4 regions of the Paenibacillus sp. FSL R7-0313 genome follow, and region 3 is predicted to be linked to each of the others. Evidence: riboswitches for the same ligand, from Rfam matches in the RefSeq annotation. Region 3 holds a riboswitch; each other region holds the start of a gene.
What was found. Region 3 has a riboswitch for cyclic di-AMP ahead of NSQ38_RS05000 (ubiquitin-like domain-containing protein). Riboswitches for the same ligand answer to the same signal wherever they lie in the genome.
Positions count from the first base shown of each region.

Region 1: linked by a shared signal. The riboswitch ahead of NSQ38_RS25520 (C40 family peptidase) and the one ahead of NSQ38_RS05000 (ubiquitin-like domain-containing protein) in region 3 are both predicted to bind cyclic di-AMP.
Region 2: linked by a shared signal. The riboswitch ahead of NSQ38_RS18155 (3D domain-containing protein) and the one ahead of NSQ38_RS05000 (ubiquitin-like domain-containing protein) in region 3 are both predicted to bind cyclic di-AMP.
Region 4: linked by a shared signal. The riboswitch ahead of NSQ38_RS28810 (hypothetical protein) and the one ahead of NSQ38_RS05000 (ubiquitin-like domain-containing protein) in region 3 are both predicted to bind cyclic di-AMP.

Region 1 covers NZ_CP150219.1:5,885,214-5,890,675, forward strand. The annotation lists gene NSQ38_RS25505 (carbohydrate-binding protein) at 101-1,786, shown strand; tRNA gene NSQ38_RS25510 (tRNA-Leu) at 1,931-2,015, opposite strand; gene pelA (pectate lyase) at 2,148-3,110, opposite strand; cyclic di-AMP (ydaO/yuaA leader) riboswitch at 3,530-3,661, shown strand; gene NSQ38_RS25520 (C40 family peptidase) at 3,667-4,131, shown strand; gene NSQ38_RS25525 (hypothetical protein) at 4,256-4,957, shown strand; gene NSQ38_RS25530 (carboxymuconolactone decarboxylase family protein) at 5,027-5,356, opposite strand.
Region 2 covers NZ_CP150219.1:4,123,433-4,128,894, forward strand. The annotation lists gene NSQ38_RS18145 (ABC transporter substrate-binding protein/permease) at 1-1,119, shown strand, start outside; gene NSQ38_RS18150 (amino acid ABC transporter ATP-binding protein) at 1,106-1,828, shown strand; cyclic di-AMP (ydaO/yuaA leader) riboswitch at 2,046-2,242, shown strand; gene NSQ38_RS18155 (3D domain-containing protein) at 2,245-2,919, shown strand; gene NSQ38_RS18160 (polysaccharide deacetylase family protein) at 3,028-3,819, opposite strand; gene NSQ38_RS18165 (hypothetical protein) at 3,974-4,315, shown strand; gene NSQ38_RS18170 (PspA/IM30 family protein) at 4,428-5,099, shown strand; gene NSQ38_RS18175 (DUF350 domain-containing protein) at 5,195-5,462, shown strand, end outside.
Region 3 covers NZ_CP150219.1:1,118,502-1,123,963, reverse strand. The annotation lists gene NSQ38_RS05010 (HD domain-containing protein) at 1-816, shown strand, start outside; gene NSQ38_RS05005 (TatD family hydrolase) at 1,149-1,919, shown strand; cyclic di-AMP (ydaO/yuaA leader) riboswitch at 2,161-2,414, shown strand; gene NSQ38_RS05000 (ubiquitin-like domain-containing protein) at 2,688-3,872, shown strand; gene rnmV (ribonuclease M5) at 4,028-4,573, shown strand; gene rsmA (16S rRNA (adenine(1518)-N(6)/adenine(1519)-N(6))-dimethyltransferase RsmA) at 4,578-5,462, shown strand, end outside.
Region 4 covers NZ_CP150219.1:6,564,236-6,569,697, reverse strand. The annotation lists gene urtE (urea ABC transporter ATP-binding subunit UrtE) at 1-235, shown strand, start outside; gene NSQ38_RS28835 (hypothetical protein) at 265-900, opposite strand; gene NSQ38_RS28830 (hypothetical protein) at 928-1,131, opposite strand; gene NSQ38_RS28825 (urease accessory UreF family protein) at 1,398-2,099, opposite strand; tRNA gene NSQ38_RS28820 (tRNA-Leu) at 2,525-2,607, shown strand; gene NSQ38_RS28815 (glutathione peroxidase) at 2,755-3,234, opposite strand; cyclic di-AMP (ydaO/yuaA leader) riboswitch at 3,606-3,781, shown strand; gene NSQ38_RS28810 (hypothetical protein) at 3,897-4,295, shown strand; gene NSQ38_RS28805 (HAD family hydrolase) at 4,489-5,172, shown strand; gene NSQ38_RS28800 (Nramp family divalent metal transporter) at 5,309-5,462, opposite strand, start outside.

The DNA.
Region 1 (5,462 bases), 2.1 Mb from region 3:
TTACATAAAATAAATGCCAGTCAATCCGCTATTCTTGTTTGTTTTCCTGGTCGCGGTTTCTCTATGTAACCATTTACCATTATCGAGGAGGATGAAAGTAGTGAAATTCAAATTCAAAAAGACGATCAATGTTTTATTGGCCTGCTTAACAGCTCTGCCCCTCATGTTAAGTCCTACACAAGTTTCGGCGGCAAGTGATGCCAACATTAATTTGTCCTCAGAAAAACAACTGATCAAGGGCTTTGGGGGCATTAACCTTCCTGCCTGGATTGGTGATCTGACTCCCGCTCAACGTGAAACTGCATTTGGTAATGACCAGAATCAGTTAGGCTTTTCAATTCTCAGGATCTACGTCGATCCAGATTCTAATAACTGGTATCGTGAAGTTGCCACAGCCAAACGGGCTATTGAAAAAGGGGCTATCGTATTTGCATCCCCATGGAATCCTCCAAGCAGCATGGTTGAAACATTCAACCGCAATGGGGACACCAATGCCAAACGTTTGAAATACGACAAATATGCCGCATATGCGCAACATCTGAACGACTTTGTAACCTACATGAAAAATAACGGCGTAGATCTGTATGCCATTTCTGTGCAAAATGAACCGGATTATGCTCATGACTGGACCTGGTGGACTCCACAAGAGATCCTTCGATTCATGAAAGAAAATGCCGGGTCCATTCAAGGTACCAAAGTCATGGCGCCTGAATCGTTCCAGTACTTAAAGAACATATCCGACCCAATCCTGAATGATCCGCAGGCACTTGCCAACATGGACATTCTGGGAGCACATACGTACGGAACCCAAATTTCGAACTTTGCCTACCCTCTCTTTAAGCAAAAAGGAGCCGGTAAAGAACTGTGGATGACTGAGGTGTACGTTCCGAATAGTGACAACAACTCAGCAGACCGCTGGCCTGAAGCACTGGACGTTTCCTATCACATGCACAATGCCATGGTAGAAGGTGATTTCCAGGCCTATGTGTGGTGGTACATCCGCAGACAGTATGGTCCGATGAAAGAGGACGGTACCATAAGCAAACGCGGATATAATATGGCTCATTTCTCCAAATTCGTGCGTCCAGGCTACCTGCGAGTCGACGCAACGAAAAATCCGGATACGAACACCTTTGTCTCAGCCTACAAAGGTGATAACAAAGTCGTCGTCGTGGCGATTAACCGTGGAACTTCAGCCACAAGCCAAAAATTCGTTCTGCAGAATGGTAATGCCTCCACTGTGTCCTCATGGATTACGGACAGCAGTCGGAACCTGGCAAGCGGAACCCCGCTTACCGTATCCAATGGAGCCTTCACGGCACAGCTCCCGCCTCAGAGCGTAACAACATTTGTTGCCAACATTACTGGCGGAAATAGCGGCGGGAATACAGGCAGTGGCACTACGTATGAAGCTGAGACCGGAACATCACTTACGGAAGCTGCCATTGAAACAATCTACCCCGGTTACACTGGCTCCGGGTATGTTAACTTCAATGCGATGACTGGTTCAGCCATTCAATGGAACGGCATTAATAATGCTACAACAGGTACCAAAAACGTAAAGTTTCGTTATGCGCTGGAAAGTGGAACACGGAACCTCGACATTTTTGTTAACGGAACCAAAGTTATCAGCAACGAGCCCTTTCCGGCTACGGGAAGCTGGTCCACTTGGGTTGAAAAAACAATACAGGTCCCCATGAACACGGGGACCAATACATTGAAAGTGGTTACCACCGGATCGGAAGGACCGAATATTGACAGCATTAATGTTACCGCAGCGCAATAAACGTTCCTTAGGGCTGATGGAAGACATTTGCTGTACATGCAGCTAAGCACTAACCTCTTGGATACTCAAGTCTAAAGTTAGTGTTATATCAAAAAATGCAAAAAAGACTCCTTAAGCGTTAGCTTAAGGAGTCTTTTTTTTAGATGCGGTCGAGAGGACTCGAACCTCCACGGGGGGTTAGCCCACACGGACCTGAACCGTGCGCGTCTGCCAATTCCGCCACGACCGCATATTGTATCTCCACCATCAATATCGGCGACAATAAATAATATATCATGCGGAATCTATCATGTCAACACTGAAAATAATAACAATAAAACCCGAACCAGACGTCGATTCGGGCTTTACCTTTAACTACAAATTAAAGCTTGGAAGGCCAGTTGCCATACCATGCATAACCGCCTCTTCTTTCTTTATCAATATCACTTAATTTGTATTTAACTACCCCGTCACGACCAATAAAGATTGGTTTATCTGTTCCGATCTCATAGAAGCGTGCCCAAATCGGTGCAGCTTTGGAATCAGCGATAATTTTACTATCTCCATTAGCTCTTTCATACTTGTAACCCGTAATTTTCACCTTGTTAAACCAAGCCTCCGCTCCTTTAATGGATGCGGTAATTTTAGCGTTAGCAGGTCTGGTTTTCAGAAATTTAACAATCGTTACACTCTCTCCAGCTGTCAGCGATGGCACTTCGTAGATTCTTGCGCTCGCTGGTTTAAGGGAACTGGAATCATGTTGTTGTCCCCATGCTGTCAGCTTACCACCTGAAACGACTTGTGTATTCAGAATCGCCTCCACACCTTTGGCAACTGAATTTTTACTGCGATTAGCAAGTGTGCTGTCGATAAATGAGAAATCACCTTTGCGTGCCGCTACTTCATCCAACATGATCATTACATTAATCATGGCATCATCATTGTAAGTGATATGCTTGTGATATCCAGAGCTTTGGTAAACTTGTGGCCATCCGCCGTTTGAATACTGCATGTTGATCAAAAAGTTAATTCCTTTGATTGCAGCTGTGGAGTATCGCGGATCATTCGTCTTTTTAAATTCCTTCGCCAATCTTCTAATTTCTGAGTATGTAGCCTTGTTGTCTATCGTGGACTTCGCCCACTCTCCACTTGTCTGTTTATAATCTTTTCTCCAACCTCCATCCGGCAGCTGGTTCTTCAAAACATCTGAAATACTCGCTGTAGTACCCGATGCATCCGCAGCAGATACCGTCCCTACAGGGAGAACTGCCATTCCAACTGCTGAGAACACCATCGTACATGCCAGGACAAAAGTAATTATTTTCTTCGCTTTCAAATGTAACACTCTCCTATGTTCGTTTTTATAAATCTGCCACTTCTACTTTACCTATGATAAGCGTCCCCAAACCTCCTTTATTTGTATTTATCGCATAATAAAATCAATTTTAATCCAATATGTGGATTGGATAATCAGATAATATGCAAAAAATCGATTTTTGTCAATATATGCAACTTAATGAATATAATCTCTCTAATTCTACATAACGGGATAGTTCTTTTAACTCATGACAAACCTATTTATTTATCCAAATTCGTCTTAAACGAATCAATAATGACGTTTTTGTCATGAATGATACCCAAACTTAATCCCTTCTTTCATATAAAAACCTTAATTCCGCTAACATTGAGGTATTACGAAGGGTTTTAAATGGGTTTGACAATTACGCATTTATGCAATATAGTTTCAAATAGTTACAAAAACTTAATTATTCATTGCCGAGTTTCATGTTTGAAAACGGGGGAACCAATTTGGGTGAATTATTCTTATACATAGGAAATATAGGGAACCTTCTACCGAACCCTTAGCTAACTCCGTAGGCATCGAAGGGAGAACATTGATTTTGAAAAAACTGATTATCTCCATTTTTGGAGCAGCTGTATTATTTACATCCGGGGCAACAAGCACAGAGGCAAGCAGTATCAACTCCGTAGTGAACAACATGACAGGTATTCCTTACAAATGGGGTGGCACGACTGTAGCCGGCTTTGACTGTTCTGGTTTTATGAGATATCTTTTCAACAAATACAGCATTGAATTGCCACGTACTTCTCAGCAGCAAGCCAAAGCAGGTACTCCGGTAGCCAAAAGTAATGTTCGGACAGGTGATCTGGTGTTCTTTAATACAACAGGCAAAGGCATTTCACATACAGGTGTATATATCGGCGGCGGACAATTCGCTCATGCCTCCAGCAGTAAAGGTGTAAGCATCACAAAGTTATCGAATCCATACTTCAATGACCGCTATGTAACAGCACGTCGGGTAACTGGACAGTTTATGTATGATAAAATGTTGGGTAAAATGTAATTCACATACAAAAAGGCATCGGTTATTAACCGGATGCCTTTTTTGTTTAACCATTTTTTGTCTTCAACTGCTTTCTTAAACAATGTAAAATGTTTTAGGAAATAAAAGGAGATGAGGAGAACAATTGAAAAAGTTAATGTTTGTTTTAAGTTTTGCTATTTTAGTAATAGGTAGTTTAGGATGCAGTAGCGAGAACGAAAAAGATTTTAGAGATGTTTCATGGGGTACCAAGATCGACAAAGTCATTTCAACTGAAGAAAAGAACGGTAACTCAGGTTATGAAGAGGACGTACATAATGAACATGAGAAAAGTATCGAATATTCTAATCTTGTAGTTCTGGGTAAGAAAGCAGATGCTAAATACGTTTTCACTGATTTATTAGACAATGATAGCATTCTGGAAATGATGGAAGAAGGAAAGGAATTATCAGAGGAATTAAATAACCCCAATACAACAGAAACAAGGAAAGAAGAGATATACAAAATAATGGACCAGCGCCTTGAAGAAATGGAAAATGCAGCAGATGAATATCCATTAGATGACTTCTTGCTCCACGAGGCCACATATTATTTTGGCATGTTAAATAGTCAGGATTCTGATGAAATTCTGGAAGAGCTAACGAATAAATATGGTCAGCCTGGAAGCAAGACCTTCGATAATTCCATTATATATCTCTGGGATACTGATCGCTCTAAGATTGAATTTCTTCCTGAACGGTACTCCACAATAAACTATACAGCAAACTACTCCGTTATGGAGAAATTTGCTGATGTGGACAAGTATAATAAAAAAGCAAACAGTAAAGAAAGTAAAAACGATCTTTAAAAAACAGGGTTATACTCCCATATTGAAGGGAAGTATAACCCTGTTACTTTTTCACAATGTTTTTTTATATTAATGTAGCGCCTTCTGCACTCGCATCGCGCCCTGAGACAGAGCATGTCCGCCTCCTACAGCTCCGGCCACGGCTACGGTCTCCATGATCTCCTGATCTGTAGCGCCCTTGGCACGGGCTTCTTCTACATGGTAGAAAGTACATACCTCATTGTTGGCAAACAATCCAATGCCGAGCGCAATGAGCTGTTTTGTCTTGGCATCAATCACGCCAGGTTGGAAACATTCTCCCGTAAACTCATGATATGACTTCACCACACCTGGCAGTACATCGCTTAATGCTCCAATCTGATCCTTGTAGGCATGAACTTTATCATTCATCAATGTCATCGCTTGTAGCACACCCTCTCGGCTATAGTTACAGATCTTCCTCACTGTACCTATCTTCTCTCCCGAGTGAGTCAATTATGCCAACAAATCATGGTAATTCCAAACA
Region 2 (5,462 bases), 3.0 Mb from region 3:
AGTATCGATTTTTCCGACACCTATTATAAATCAAAACAAGTGATTATGGTTCGCAATGTGGATAAAGACAAATATCCAACCATGGCAGAACTTGAAAATGCGAAGATTGGCGTTCAGAAAGGCTCCATTCAGGAAACGATCGGACAGAGTATTCCAGGAGCGAAGCTTACTGCGCTGGATAAAATCTCGGATATTGTGCTTCAACTGCAAACAAAACGCATTGACGCGGCAATCGTTGAAGATACCGTTGCTGCAGGTTATCTGGACGATATCATTGGACTTGCTGCTGCTGTTCCGGACGAAGAGCAAGCAGAAGCGGCAATCGGGATTCGTAAAGGTAATACCGAGCTGCTAGCTGCAGTAAATGGAACACTGGAGCGACTGAAAAGTGAAGATAAAATCAATCAGATGGTGACGGACGCCAGCCTCTTGATGGCGGATAAAGCGAACAAATCACAAAATATTTTCCAAGTATTCTGGGAGTACAAAAGTTTCTATGCTACAGGTGTAGGATACACACTTCTGTTGTCTGCACTTGGGGTTATCTTCGGGGTAATTATTGGATTGATCATCTGTTTGTTCCGTTTGCATGACGCCGCAATCTTGCGCTGGATTGGTACAGCTTACGTTGAAGTGATTCGTGGCACACCGATGCTGGTACAATTAATGATTATTTACTATGGTTTTTCTCTGAGCTTTGGCATTAACTTTACTGCACTTCAGGCAGGTATCATTACACTTTCAATCAATAGTGGTGCCTATCTGGCGGAGATTTTCCGTGCAGGTATCCAAGGTGTGGATCGTGGTCAGTTGGAGGCAGCGCGTTCCCTCGGAATGGGCAGAGGTGCAGCAATGCGTTACATTATATTGCCACAAGCCTTCAAAGCTGTATTACCAGCGATCGGTAATGAATTTATAACTATCATCAAAGAATCCTCCATTATCTCAGTTATCGGTATGGTGGATATTATGTATCAGGCAAGTGTAGTCAAAAACATTACGTATCAAGGCTTGAGTCCATTTTTGATTGCAGCAGCCATCTACTTTGTAATGACGTTCATTTTGTCCAAGCTGCTGGGACGACTGGAAAGGAAGTTGAGTGCAAGTGATAGACGTTAGACAATTACACAAATCTTATGGAAATAACGATGTGCTTAAGGGCATAAACGTGACGATTGGCAAAGGTGAGGTTGTCGTGGTCATCGGTCCTTCCGGTTCAGGTAAAAGTACTTTCTTGCGTTGTCTGAATCTGCTGGAACAGCCTACCTCAGGAGAGATTGATTTTGAAGGTGTGTCAATTACGGACCCCAAGCACAACATTAATGCAACTCGTGAGAAAATGGGCATGGTGTTCCAGCATTTCAATCTGTTCCCACACAAAACGGTACAGCAAAACATCACGATTGCTCCGATTAAAGTGAAGAAACAATCCACTCAGGAAGCGGAGAAAATTGCCGCTGATCTGCTTAACACCGTGGGCTTGTACGATAAAAAAGATACATTCCCGAATCAGCTGTCCGGTGGACAGAAGCAGCGGATCGCCATTGCTAGAGCATTGGCCATGCAGCCGCATGTGATGCTGTTTGACGAGCCTACTTCTGCACTGGACCCCGAGATGGTCGGCGAAGTGCTGGATGTCATGAAACGTCTTGCAGAAGGCGGGATGACGATGGTCATCGTAACACATGAGATGGGTTTTGCACGTGAAGTGGGAGACCGAATCCTGTTCATGGATGGCGGGGTTATTGTGGAAGAGGGAACACCCGATGAGGTATTTGGAGCTCCAAAAAATTCACGTACACGTGATTTTCTTGCCAAAGTACTCTAAATGAAGTGTCAAATAGCGTTACTGACTTCGAGTCGGTAACGCTATTTTTTTGTGCGCATTAATCACTTATAGATTTGAAAAAGTAACTTTTCTGTTACCAAATGTAAAGGAATCGGGTCGTCCAACATTTCTAAAGTATCCTGTATTCTTACATATGCTTACATGTTAAAACCATTTGGTAAGAATTACTACAAGTTCAGGTTACAAAATTGTGATATATTGAACTCTGCCGAAACTTCCGGACAGGGAGTGCGGGGGATGTAACGATGCAGATTGTGCAGGGGGAAGATCTACAGCACACTGCTTGGGGTGAATTAGGGGTACATAACGTTTCAAATGTAATGAAGAACCTATAGGGTGGGCTCCTCATCCGAATCCGACAACTAACTTCGCAGGCACAATGAGGGAGGAAGACCATGATTAACAAGAAACGTATAGCCAAAACAGCAGTAGCATTATTGACAACAGCAATGCTCATTCAAGCCGTTCCGGCTCACGCCGATTCAGTTCATGTGGCCAAAGAAGGGGATACCTTCTACACCTTATCAAAACAATATGGAGTAGCAATCAACACGTTGGTTAAAGCAAACAACGACATTTCGCCTTACAACATTTATGGTGGTTTGAAAATTACGATTCCCGGTAAGGCAAACAATGTAGCAGCAGCTGCGGCAACGGAGAGCAAGACCCAAGCGAAGACTGTTACTACAGCAAGCTTGGACGTTAACACAGATAACAAAGTTGTTCAGGCTTGGGGTAAAACATTCGATTACAGCAAAGCTGTGAACGTAAAAGCAACGGCATACTCTGCAGATCCGTCTGAAAATGGAGGATGGGGTGCTGTGGATTACTTCGGCAATGATCTTGAACTGGGTACGATCGCAGTTGATCCAAGTGTGATTCCACTTGGAACCAAAGTACTGGTAACCGGTCACAGCCATCCGGGATTGCCAAAACAGGCTTTTGTAGCTACAGCTCGTGATGTGGGCGGTGCAATCAAGGGTCACCGGATTGATATCTTTATCCCGGGTAGCAAACAGTCTGTAAGCACATTTGGTTTTCAGGATATCGAGCTGTACATTCTGAAGTAGAGAGATCATAACATTTAAAATGAATTCAAACAGGGTGTCTGCCAGTCGCTAATCTGCGATTGAACAGCACCCTTTTAATATTCGCATTTATTTGTTATCACGGTCATCCTAATCTTTGGCCTTTGGCAATCCCAACATCTCGTCCAAGGTGACCAGTTCATATCCCCGGTTACGCAGTTCTTCAATGATTTCAGGCAATGCCTCAATCGTACCGTTCAGGTTAGATCCCACACCGCCTCCTGCATGTTGTAGAACGATGGAGCCAGGTTTCACGGCAGATAGGATGTTATCCTTCACCTCTTCCTTGGAGAGGCCTTTCCAGTCCAGTGAGTCAACGTTCCAGTTCACAATGCTATAGTGTTGTCTAGCTGCCCATTGCAGCTGTTCTTCATTAATGTCTCCATAAGGCGGCCGAATCATCTTGGGCGTATATCCCGCTAAATGTCGAATAATATCCCCGGTATGTAAAATTTGTTTGCGAAAGGCATTCATCGACAGCTTACTGAATTCAGGATGATTGTAGCTGTGATTACCAACCAAATGCCCTTCCTTAACGATGCGTTTAACCAGATCGGGATGTTTCTCAGCACGACTACCCACGATGAAGAATGTAGCTCTGACATTGTATTTCTTCAATACATCCAGCACTTGTGGAGTAAACCGTGGATCAGGTACATCATCAAAAGTCAGTGCAACCTTCTTTGTTGAAGGACCATTGGTTTTGAACGTATCGGCATATTTTTGACGTAACTGTCCCAATGTCAGTTGTTCTTCTTCAGCAGAATCCGAACCTGATACTGATTCAATTGACGGGCTTGAAACATCCCGCGATGAAACTGGAGCATGATATCCCCCGAGAAAAATAACGATAACCATCAGCATAATGAGGCGTACGCGCATAATAACAGCCTCCTTTTCCAAAATGACGTTCTCCTTGGTATGCCCGGGGGTTCCATAAAATATGCGTAGTGTGAGAAGTTTCATTGCGGATTTAGCTTATGACAGCCATAATTCCTCCATATATAACATATAGAAAAGGATAGGTGGATAGGATATGAGTACATATGATTTGAAATCCATACGTTTACAGGTGATTGAAGCAGGAGAGGATAAGGTTTTTCTCGTTACCGGAGGAAAGGCGCATATTGGCGCCGTAGCCACGTTCTACGTGGATCATGAGCGCGTAAGCGGGACGACGGTACATATTCCTGGGCATAAGGAACAAGAGCTGTGTGAGCGGCTTGCCCGAAAGGCTGCCCTGCAGCTGAAAGTAACCGTTACGGTGATCATGGGTATCCATTTTGATTCCATCACGCGGATGCAGATCGACGAAATCGTGCAGACTGCAGAGAGGCTGATGGAGGATCATCTGAACAAGGATAAACGATCTTCCTAACATAAAGAGCAATCGCATGTTTTGATTTTATTTGCTAAAATTGAAACGAGTTGTAGATTGTTACGTATGTATGTTTATATACGATGTAATATCGACTAGGAGGAATAACATAATGTCCATTTTCAAACGATTGCGTGATTTAACAATGTCTAACGTTAACGCCATTATTGACAAGGCGGAAGATCCAATCAAGATGACGGACCAATATATCCGTGACATGCAAGAGGATCTGGAAGATGCGGAGAAAGCAGTAGCTCAACAGATCGCCATTGAGAAGAAGTTCAAGCAGTTATTCGAAGAGCAGGAAGCACTTGTGAAGAAACGTGAAGAGCAGGCGCATACGGCGGCACGTGCTCAGAATCTGGATTTGGCTCGACGTGCTCTGGAAGAGAAAAAGGCTGCTGAAGAAAAGATGGCTGAGTACAAAACCAGCTATGACCAAAACAAGGCTTCTGCAGATAACCTGCGTGGCAAGCTCGACGAGATGCGTAAGCAACTGACTCAAATGAAGAACAAACGCGAAACACTGGTAGCCCGCTACAATGCAGCAAAAGCCCAAACGGAAATCAACAAAGCGTTGAATGGGTTTGGCTCTGATACTGCAAGTGCTGGTATGAAGCGTATGGAAGAGAAAATGATGCAGATGGAAGCACAGGCAGAAGCAAGCAACGAAATGTCTTCCAAAGGCAAGTCTTTGGATGAAGAGTTCGAGAAGTTGGGTAAAGATCAGGCTGTTGAAGACGAACTCGCAGCATTGATGAAACAGTACGATAATAAGAACTAATACCTTGGTTGTCAGCAGGGTTAACCAGCGGAGGAGAAGAGTATTTCTCCTTCGCTTTTAAATGCGGTTCATGTTGATATGTGGGGGCTGTGTAAATGGATTTGAATATTTTGGCGATGCTGGTCTGGACCGGTTCTGGTTCGGTTTTGCTGTTTGTCTTGATGTATGTAGATTCACTGTTCACGAAATATAAGGATTTTGCTGAAGTTAAGGCTGGCAATATGGCAGTAACCACACGTATGGTGATGAAATTATTTGCACAAGGGTATGTACTCGCTACGTCCATTTCTACGGCTGGTCATCTTGGAGAAGCATTGTTGGTCTCCGTTGTATCCTTTATCATTTTGTTGATTCTGGAGAGTG
Region 3 (5,462 bases):
TATGAAAAGCCGATTGTGGTGAACTTGGTGACCAGTCCGCTTGATGCAGACCGAATGGATTATTTGCTCAGGGATGCCTATTTTACAGGTGTAAATTACGGCACGATTGACCTTGATCGTATCCTTCGGATGCTGCGTCCTTATCATGGGCGGATTGTAGTCAAGGAGTCAGGCATGCATGCTGTGGAGGATTATCTAATGTCTCGGTATCAGATGTATTGGCAGATTTACTTCCATCCGGTAACTCGTAGTTCTGAAATTATATTGCGGCAAATATTCAAGCGAGCGAAAACACTCATACAGCAAGGTTTTCAATTCCGCTTCATGATTGATCCACTCCCTCAATTATTTGATGGAGAATTATCCGTAGATGAATATTTGCAGTTGGATGAAGCATTAATTCAGACGGCATTTATGCAGTGGCGCAAGGAGGACGATACTGTTCTGAGTGAGTTATGCGAACGTTTTATGGATCGCAAGTTATATAAGTATGTAGAGCTTGAACAGGTCGACTTGACAATGATGGAAGAGATTCGGGAAGCTTTTGTACAGGCAGGCCTCGATCCCGAATATGATCTTGAAATTGATTTTCCTTCGGATAATCCGTATGATGTGTTTCGTCCGGATGAATCCACAGATAAGCAGATTCTTCTTCTGGATCGACAGGACAATTTACGTGAGTTGTCAGAAGTATCTGACATTGTCCGTTCCATCAGTGGGCTTCACCGAGGGAAACATCATTTGTATTACCCGCAAAACAAGGTGGATGCGATTATTCACGAATTACCGTCACATATACGCCCCTATTTCTTGTAATCATGTGGGTATAATCCGATGAAGAATTTTGATATCAAAACACTTTCTAAAAGAGCTATTTTTCATGATACAGTAATCTGCTTTAATGGGGAGTATATGTAGATCGACATAATTTTGTAAATGCAAGCAGGTAGAATGGGCACAATCAGCAATATATAGATCAGAATATCCGTTTATCTTCTATATATTGTAGTTGTGAAGAAACAAACGTAATGATGTAATACACAGATACCCAAAATGTTTTATGTATGAGTCATTGAATTATTGAATTTTACAAATTGAATTTTGATAAAGAAGATAGTCGTTATTTCGACATGAAGGGAGATACAAACATGATGCTGTTCGACACACATACACATCTGGATGCACCACAATTCGACGAGGACCGCGAGGACATGATTCAGCGTGCTGTGGATGCAGGAGTTGGTCGCATGATCAACATTGGCTTTAACCGGGAGACGATTCCAACCACAATGAAACTCGCTGAAACATATGACTTTATCTATGCAGCTGTAGGGTGGCATCCAGTAGATGCGATCACTATGCAGGAGGGTGATTTGGAGTGGATTGCATCTTTATGCAAGCATGAAAAAGTGGTTGCGATCGGTGAGATTGGATTGGATTATCACTGGGATACTTCACCGAAGGAAATACAGCATCGCGTATTACGACAACAAATTGCTTTGGCGCGTGAAGTGAACATGCCGATTGTCATCCATAATCGGGATGCACATGAGGATATCATAAGAATTTTGCGTGAAGAGAAGGCGGGTGAGGTTGGTGGTGTAATGCACTCGTTCTCGGGCAGCTGGGAAACAGCGAAAAGTTGTCTCGATATGGGCTTCCATCTCTCTTTCGGAGGACCGATCACATTCAAAAATGCAAAGCAGCCCAAAGAGGTGCTGGCGAAGGTTCCTATGGACCGGTTTTTCATTGAAACAGATGCTCCATATTTGACACCTCACCCTTATCGTGGGAAGCGAAATGAGACAGCGCATGTACGTCTGGTTGCAGAGGCAGCAGCGGAAATTAAAGGCATTTCGGTGGAGGAAATTGCTGCAATAACAACCAAAAATGCCATGGAACGATTTGGAATTCGTTAAAAAAACGAGCAAATGAGGTGAAAAAGGCAGGTAAGCGGAGGTAATTTGCCCTTTGCTCCAAATAAATCAAGAATATTACAATATTTTAACCAAATATTCAGAAAAACGTACTTGATCAACGCTTTACAACATGCATCAAAACAGGATATCATCTTTTCAGTGAATTGTTGTGCGGAAAATTGGACAGATGTTCGGGGGATGAACAAAGGGACACTTTCCGATGAAACAACATTACTTTCATGAATCAGTCTCGCTGAGTCTCCGTTAACGGAGAGCGGGGGAACCAATAGGGCTTAAACATCGGTGTATTTGGCCGATGCGCAACGTTCGCTGACCCAAAAGCAGCGAAGGGAACTGCGAAGCCGTATTTGATTTCTTCTTTGGGTCTCGGGGTGAATTCAAGGGCGTCCGCCATGAGCGGGTGACCTAAGATAGGGCGGCTCTCTTTCGCCCGAACCCGACAGCTAACCTCGCAAGCGGAAAAAGAGAGGCAACCTCGTGCATGAATTTCCGATATTCAGAATCATTCGGAAGCCACGAAAGAGTTCCTCTTACACTCTTTCTTTGGCTTTTTTGTTTTTGAATAAAAGAAATATTGTCATCATACGGTAGGTATTCAGGAGGATGACATCATGTTGCGAAGATTGATTCATGGTGCAGAACCGGATTATGTTGGTCCAATCTGTGTTCTGTAGAAAATTTGGTATAGTCACGTCAAAGACATCATGCATTACTTTAGACGGCGAGGCTATGAAGGAGGACGGAGAAGTGGGCACATTCCAACCAGAAGAGACCCATGAGTCACGATCATCCAGTAAGTCTTTCGCGTTGCGGTGGAAGCATGAGAACATGCGTCAAATGGCATTGATCGCGATTTTCTCAATTGCGCTTACAATCATGATCTTGTTAGTCGTTTACGGTCAGGCCGGGAAACAAATTTCACTGGTTATTGATGGCAAAGCTCAGGTGGTAGAGACTCGTACAGGAATGCTTCAGGAAATGCTGGAGGAGCAGTCGATCACAGTCAGCCCTCACGATAAGGTATCCATGTCCATGAATGGGGCGATTACAGATGGAGACCGAATCGTTATTGAGCGGGCCGTTCCAGTCAACATTACGGCAGACGGAGACACCAAGACTCTGTATACAACGGATTCATCGGTAGAAGATGCAATTCAAAAATCAGGTATTCAAGTTGAGAGTAATGATAAAGTGTATCCGGCGCTTGGAACTGCCATCAAAGCGGATATGAAGATCCGTGTAGTGCGCGTAACAAAGCGTACAGTGGAGGTAGAGCAGCCAATCGCTTACAAAGTCATTAAAACGGCTGACCCTAGCTTGTACAAAGGGGATAACCGTGTCGTTGTAAACGGCAAAGAAGGCACACTTGTACAGCATATCGAAAAGGTATTTCAGGATGGAGAATTGGTCTCCAAAAAAATGGTCGGCAAATCTGTCGCGAATAATCGTGTAGATAAAGTGATCGCTGTCGGCACCAAAGCAAAACCGGTCGTGAAAGAACCTGTGATTCAGACCGTATCGGCTCAAACTTCAACAACCAAAAAGGCTACAACAACGAACTCGAAGAAAACATCTGCCTCGGGCAGCAAAGTCATTACCGTATCCGGGACTTCTTTTAAATACTCAAAAGTACTTAAAAATGTATCCATGACTGCCTACTCTTCCGAAGAGCCTGGCATTGGAACTAAAACAGCTTCCGGTACTCGTGTAACGGAAGGGCGCACCATTGCGGTTGATCCCAAAGTCATTCCAATTGGCTGGTGGGTATATATCGAAGGTCTGGGATTCCGTCGTGCGGAAGATACAGGCGGTGCCATTAAAGGCAACAAAATTGATGTATATTATGACAGTGTGAAGCATGCCCTGAATTTTGGACGTAAGAAAGGCAAGACGGTCTACGTGATCGGTCCGGTGAAGCCGGAAGCGAACTAAAATCGTTTTACTTTGAAATGGGAATGCTATAAAATAGTTGCATGAATGATTCATGCGGAATATGCGGCGGAGGAGTCTGAATTCAGTCTCCCCCGCCGTTTGGCAGAGAAGAGGATATTCCTCTTCTTTTTGCGTTAGAAAGGAAGAAATGGAACATGATAAAAGAAGTCATTGTGGTGGAAGGCCGTGACGATACGGTAGCCATCCGTCGGGCCGTTGAAGCCGATACAATTGAAACAGGTGGCTCAGCAATCAACCAACGCATTCTGAAGCGGATTGCGCTTGCTCAGGAGAGACGGGGAGTCATTGTACTGACAGATCCGGATCATGCTGGCGAACGCATTCGTAAAATTATTGCGAACAAGGTGCCTGGCTGCAAACATGCCTTCATTCCGGAAGCCGATGCAACGCGCAAAGGGGACATTGGGGTGGAGAATGCCTCACCGGAGGCGATCCGTCATGCTCTGGCGCGCGTACATACTTCATACGAAGGTGCTCCGAGCCTGATTGATTGGGAGGACCTGATCGCGGCAGGACTTATCGTGCATCCGCAGGCTGCTGCACGTCGCATGGAGATGGGCAATCTGCTGGGCATCGGTTATTGTAACGGGAAGCAGTTCCACAAACGTCTCAGTGTATTTCAGATTACACGGGAAGAGTTCTCTACAGCATTAGCGCAAATTGAACGTGAAGGATTGTGAGCATATGAAGGACATGGAAGAGACGATAGAAATTGCAACGCCCAAGCGAACGAAAGAGATTATTCAAAGACACGGATTCTCATTCAAGAAAAGTCTGGGTCAGAACTTTCTGATCGATCAAAATATACTGAACAAAATTGTGAATGCAGCCGATTTGGACGAGTCCAAGGGCGCGTTAGAGATCGGGCCGGGTATTGGGGCCCTTACGGAGCGACTGGCTCGGGTAGCCGGTCCTGTCACAGCCGTAGAGATTGACCAGCGCTTGATCCCAATCCTGGGAGAAGTGATGCAGCCTTATTCGAATGTACGTGTTCATCATGGGGATGTGCTGAAGCTTGATCTGGCTGAATTATTTAATACGGATTTTGCATCCGTGGACAAAGTCAGTGTTGTGGCTAACCTGCCTTATTATGTAACGACGCCAATCATGATGAAACTGTTGGAAGAGAAGCTGCCGGTAGACAGTATTGTTGTCATGATCCAAAAAGAAGTGGCTGAACGCATGGCGGCTGCACCAGGATCAAAAGACTACGGCAGTCTGAGCATCGCAGTTCAGTACTACAGTATGCCGGAGCTTGTGTGCATTGTGCCTCCTACAGTCTTCATTCCGCAACCTAATGTGGAATCAGCTGTCATTAAGCTGAAAGTGCGTGAGCAACCGCCAGTGGAGATTCCGGATGAAGCACACTACTTCGAAGTGGTACAGGCTTCTTTTGCCCAGCGGAGAAAAACAATCTCAAACAACTTGAAGGCACGCTTCTTCACGAAGGAGAACCGGGAACAGGCAGACATTCTGCTGGAGCAGGCAGGTATTCAACCGTCCCGACGTGGAGAGACGTTGAGTCTGCAGGAGTATGCTACACTCAGCACCGTAATGTGGGAAGCAGGG
Region 4 (5,462 bases), 1.5 Mb from region 3:
GCTCCTTGATGAGCCGACAGAAGGCATCCAGCCTTCTATCGTGGAGGACATTCGGCAGGTTATTTTGCAGCTCAAGGCAAAGGGGAACCTCTCGGTTCTGCTGGTAGAGCAGAGTATTGATTTTGTACGGAGTGCCGCAGACTACATCTATATCATGGACAAAGGGGCCATAACCCTGCATGGGACACCGCAAGAATTGGATATGTCGCAGTTTGAACATCATCTCTCCGTGTAGTTGTAGTTAGTGTGGCGAGTGGAGAGGTTTCAGGAACGCTTGTCCAGGATATTCGAGTATTTGGGATATAACCGCCGGATGCATTCCGGACAGATGTCATGGGTGAATTCGGCGTGGGTATGCTTCTCCAGATAACTCTCAACGGAGTTCCAGTGTTCCTCTTCGTCCTTGATTTGTTTGCAGACGGCGCAAATAGGCAGCAGTCCGCGCAATGTGCGCACTTCAGACAATGCCTTCTTCAATTGGTGTTCTGTCTTTCTCTGTTCGGTAATATCCATGTGTGCAATCAAAGCGAGATCGGTATCCTGAATTGAATTTGCATAAGATAGAGGGGTGAGTTCTACACGAAACCACCTCTTTTCATTGTATACAGTATACACGCAGATGTCATATGTATGATTTCGATTAAAGGGTATTCCGCGTTCTTTCAAATTCTGTGCGACAAGTGCCATGTTAGCGTTCTTGCCTCGTTTTGCCCAGGCTTCCGTCAGATGCAGGTAATGTCTATGATTACTGTGTGTATCCGGGGATGGTGAGCATTGACCGAGTCCTTGTTGCCAGGCACGGTTACAACTTTGGATAATCCAATTGTGATCAATGATGATGAGTTGGTGACGTATGGACTGGAACGACAGCCTCTCCAGATCGGATGTAACATGTCTCATGGATAGGACCCTCCTTTGGCAGAAATCTTATCTCAGTTCATCTGGAATATCCAAAATATCAGCGACCAGGTGCCTGAATCGGGTTGCTTTGCGTGTGCCGTGAATGAGATTGGATAAACGATAGGGTGGGATGCCATGCTGTTCACAAAAGGTCTTCTGGTCCACTTGAAGTTCGGTTAGCCGTCGTTTGATGGCCCATCCGAACGGAGTAACTGGTTTTTTCTTGTTCAAAAGGGTTCACCCCTGATTAGAATGTAGTATTCAGCCGCCCTTTCTTCATGTAAAATATATAGAAATGCGAGCTGTATGTTTCATTATATACGTAAATTCGTCATCTAACAATTAAAAAAGACGGAAAAAAGTGTATTTTGTGATGATAAATGGCGTAAATACGTAAATAAAACAAATAAAATGACAAAAAACACGTCGGCAAGGAGGTTGCCGCGTGTTTTTTAGTTTGTCTGAATAAAGGGGAGCAGGTATGAGGAGGAAGAGGATTAGGCCCTGTAGGCATGAAGTCCAGCTCCAAGCATATGGAAACTGGGAAAAAATGATTTCATGGACATCGAGGTTGGCTGTGCCAGTCCATCCGCAGCCGAGGCGCTGACGGTCTTCCATTCATTCTCCAGATCTGTGGCCAGGCGGACCATCAGATCCTTGGTTGTATCGTTGTTCAGGGGAATGACTTTGGAGGCTTCGGTTATGCAGGCATTCATGGCTGAATGCAGGTAACCAAGGACCGCCTCCTCGACCGGGATGTCGAGGTGGTGGTTAATCCAGGCGTGAACAGTGGAGAGGCAGCCAACCGAATCGTATTTGGCAAAGATCTGTTCGAGCTGGCTGAATTCAATCCAGGGGTGCAGAGCGCGTGCAAGTCTGATCAATCGTTTACCCATGGCGGCAGCTTGTTCTCTGAGATCTCCAGGGGTTCGCTGAACATGAACGAGCTTGTCGATTAGAGCTATCCGCCATGTATCCTTGTGATCTGCTGCGGTATAGATGCCTTTGATGGCCATGCCTTCTAGACGAACGATGCTCGGATGCAACTGACAACGCATGAATGATTCGAGATCTTCAGCATTACGAATGGTACCCTCCCTGATATGGATATCCATGCCGAAGGAATGGGTGAACCCTCCAACCTGAATAGAGGAATCAAGCAGTTTGACATAATCGAGCAGCTTATTCCCACGGTTCACAATCATTCGCCTCCTGCGTTCGTTAAATGTCACTTAAAGTGACATTTATATTCCTTTTTGTTTGCTTTATGTTTAAAAATCCGAATTATATGATAGTTATCATCCCATAAATGTCCGCTTTTTGTCAATAGTATCCGTGAAATTTAATGGATTAAATCTAGGATTCAATATTTGTGTTATTTTATATAACATATAAGGTTAAATATCTGCGAAGTGCAGGGAGGACTAGATATAAATGAATCAATAAGATCAGCTCAATCCGGAAAGGAGGGGATCAAATCTAATGTATGCAGTTCATGGGTAAAGATGACGAGAATATGCGTTTTTTGTGGAAAATACCTAGCTGTAAAAGAAGTATTAAAAAATACTTTACTTTTAGTTCTGAACCCGGTATAATCAATTCTGTTGCCGATTATTTACGACATGCGGTCGTGGTGGAATGGCAGACACGCTATCTTGAGGGGGTAGTGGGCGTATGCCCGTGGAGGTTCGAGTCCTCTCGACCGCATCATATGAACGATTAAGAAGAAGCTTTCCATTAATGGAAAGCTTCTTTTTTTTGTTTTTTTAACAGTCTGACATCAAAGTTGAGAAAAAAGGCCATCCATTACCGGGGCAATGCTGCTCTACCTTCCGGCTACGGGTGGCCAATGTATTATTTTTGCAGCAAGTTCTTGATATCTTCTTCAATCTTGTCCGGTGTTGTTTTGGGAGCATACCGTTTAATGACCTGTCCGTTCTGATCCACAAGGAATTTGGTGAAATTCCATTTGATTGCTTTGGAGCCGAGCAGGCCAGGAGCTTCTGTGCTAAGGTGCTGGAAGAGAGGGTGAGCGCTTGAGCCGTTCACATCAATTTTCTCAAACATAGGGAAGCTTACGCCATAATTCATCTGACAGAACTCGGCAATATCATCGGAAGAACCTTTTTCCTGTGCAAACTGGTTACTTGGAAAACCAAGGACTTCAAATGGCGCATCCTGGAACTTGTCTTGCAATTCTTGCAGACCTTTGAATTGAGGGGTAAGTCCGCATGAGCTTGCCGTATTCACAATCAGGAGCACTTTGTCACGGTAGTCGGACATTTCAACTTCTTGACCGCGAAGGGTATTCACTTTGTAATCGTAGACTGTCATCTAAATCGCCTCCATTTATTTACTCTTATATCTTCTATTATATTGGTTGCAATTAAATATTGCAAAACTAATATGGTGTTAAAAGCACCAAAACAGGCAAGTTGTGCAGAATACGTGAATGAATTGCGAAGTGATTTTCGTCAGAGTGAGAATTAGATAGATTTAAAGAGATGGATAGAGTATGACCTTGTTGTAAGCGCTATTATATGTGAGTATTGCCGAAAATCTGTCGATTCGGTGATCTGTGCGGACTTTACACCGACATGGCGCGGGTGTATGATTCATAACGTAATTTCAATTTAAACTAAATTGTACCTGAAAAACGAAACAAACGATAATATCGCTCGATCTTATTTTAAGATATACGAACGATGTTTTAATCGCTGAGTTTCCATTCATTGATGAGTGGGAAACGGGGGAACCAACAGAATGCGCTGTCCAGGACAGTAGGCATTCATGGGGTGAATTTTCCGGTGACAGCCGGAAATAGGGCGACTCTCGCGCCCGAATCCGTCAGCTAACCTCGTAAGCGTTAAAGGGAGAGGCAACAAGCCGTACGCTGGTTCATGGCGTTTTCGCCATGGGTTCTTTAAGAAGCGTTCGGGAGGCCTTGGTCCCCCACGCTTCTTTTTTGTTGTCTTTTCACGCCAAGGGAGGAACGAATGATGGATACTGAGATGATCTTAGTGACTGCTCCAAATGAAGCAGGACGCAAATTTATCAAATTGCTGATGTACAAAAAAATGCCGTTTGCCGTTCTAACCAACAGTGCAGGGGAAGAGCGCAGACTCCGTAGAATCGGAGTAGAACATGTCATTCGCATGAATACGGCTGCAGCTCAAAAATGGTTTTTGCCGCAGGGCAGCGTAGGCAACGTGTTTATTTTCGAGAACAGCCTGAATCTGACCTGTCGTTATTTACAGATCTGCCGTTCATGGACATCGAAATCCCTGTGCGTCATTACAGAGCAGAGTCATCCTAAGGGCATCTATCGGGGCATGGGCGCAGACCGGATTGTATATTCGCTCAATGGGGAAGTTGGCTTTCTCCTCAATGGGTAATGCCATAGCTTGTGATTGCTCAGGTGTAAGGTGCCTGTTATAATTGAATGTATCGATAAACGGAAATTTGAGGAGACTCATGCATGATGGTGAGTCTTCTTTTTTATGGTTTTAAAGGTAGTTCAAGACTTTTTGAACACGAACTTTTAGATTTGGATCAGGAATCACCTGTGGCTTACAAGGAGGAATTGGCGTGCCGGATGTAGGTGGATTGAAATGGTTGTTTTTTGATGTTGGAGATACGCTGGTGGATGAATGGGAGCCGGTTGATGATATTATTGGACAGTTCGTCCGTGAAGCCTGTGCTTTGGGATATCCGGTAAAGATTGAGGCGGTACGCGAACTGTTCGCGAACTGTTACCGAAAATATGAGCAATGGCCTATGAGAGTGGCGATTCGCACATTCGTTGAAGACGAGGGACACCAGAAACAGATTCAGGACAAGCTGAAATTTCAAAAAGATCTTGAACGTCCTTTTCCTTCAGCGGATTCCGTTCTTCAGCAGTTGTCACGGTATTATCGTATTGGCATTATTGCCAATCAGAGTCCTGGAACGGAAGAAAGACTGGAGAGCTACGGCTTGCGGAAGTATGTTGATGTTCTGGCGTGTTCGGCTGAAGAAGGAGTGTCCAAGCCAGACCCTGAGTTATACGCTGTGGCCTTGAAGCAGGCCGGTTGTGAACCGGAGGAAGCCGTCATGATCGGCGATCGGATCGATAACGACATTATACCTGCTCGGAAGCTGGGCATGCGTACAATTCGGATTATGCAGGGTTACGGAAGATTCCAGCCAGACCGATCGGATGACGAACGTGCGGATTGGACTGTTAATTCATTGGATGAACTCCTGCCATTACTGGTGCCCAATCAGGATTAGATAATTGTTTATTAGAGTTTAGCGTTTTACTATAAAAGGAAACACGTTGCTGTACTGCAACAATAAAGGCTGATCAACTTGGTATTGCATACCAGAGTTGATCAGCCTTTATTGTATTTGGTCGATAAGAACGAGATTAGAATAACCGAATCGTCTGAATGATCAGATATACATTCAGCACAACGATAATCGCGGCAATGACCCATGAGATGATTTTGAGCCACAATTTGTTGGCGAATGCACCCATGCTTTTTTTATCACTCGTGAACATCACCAGGGGAATTACAGCA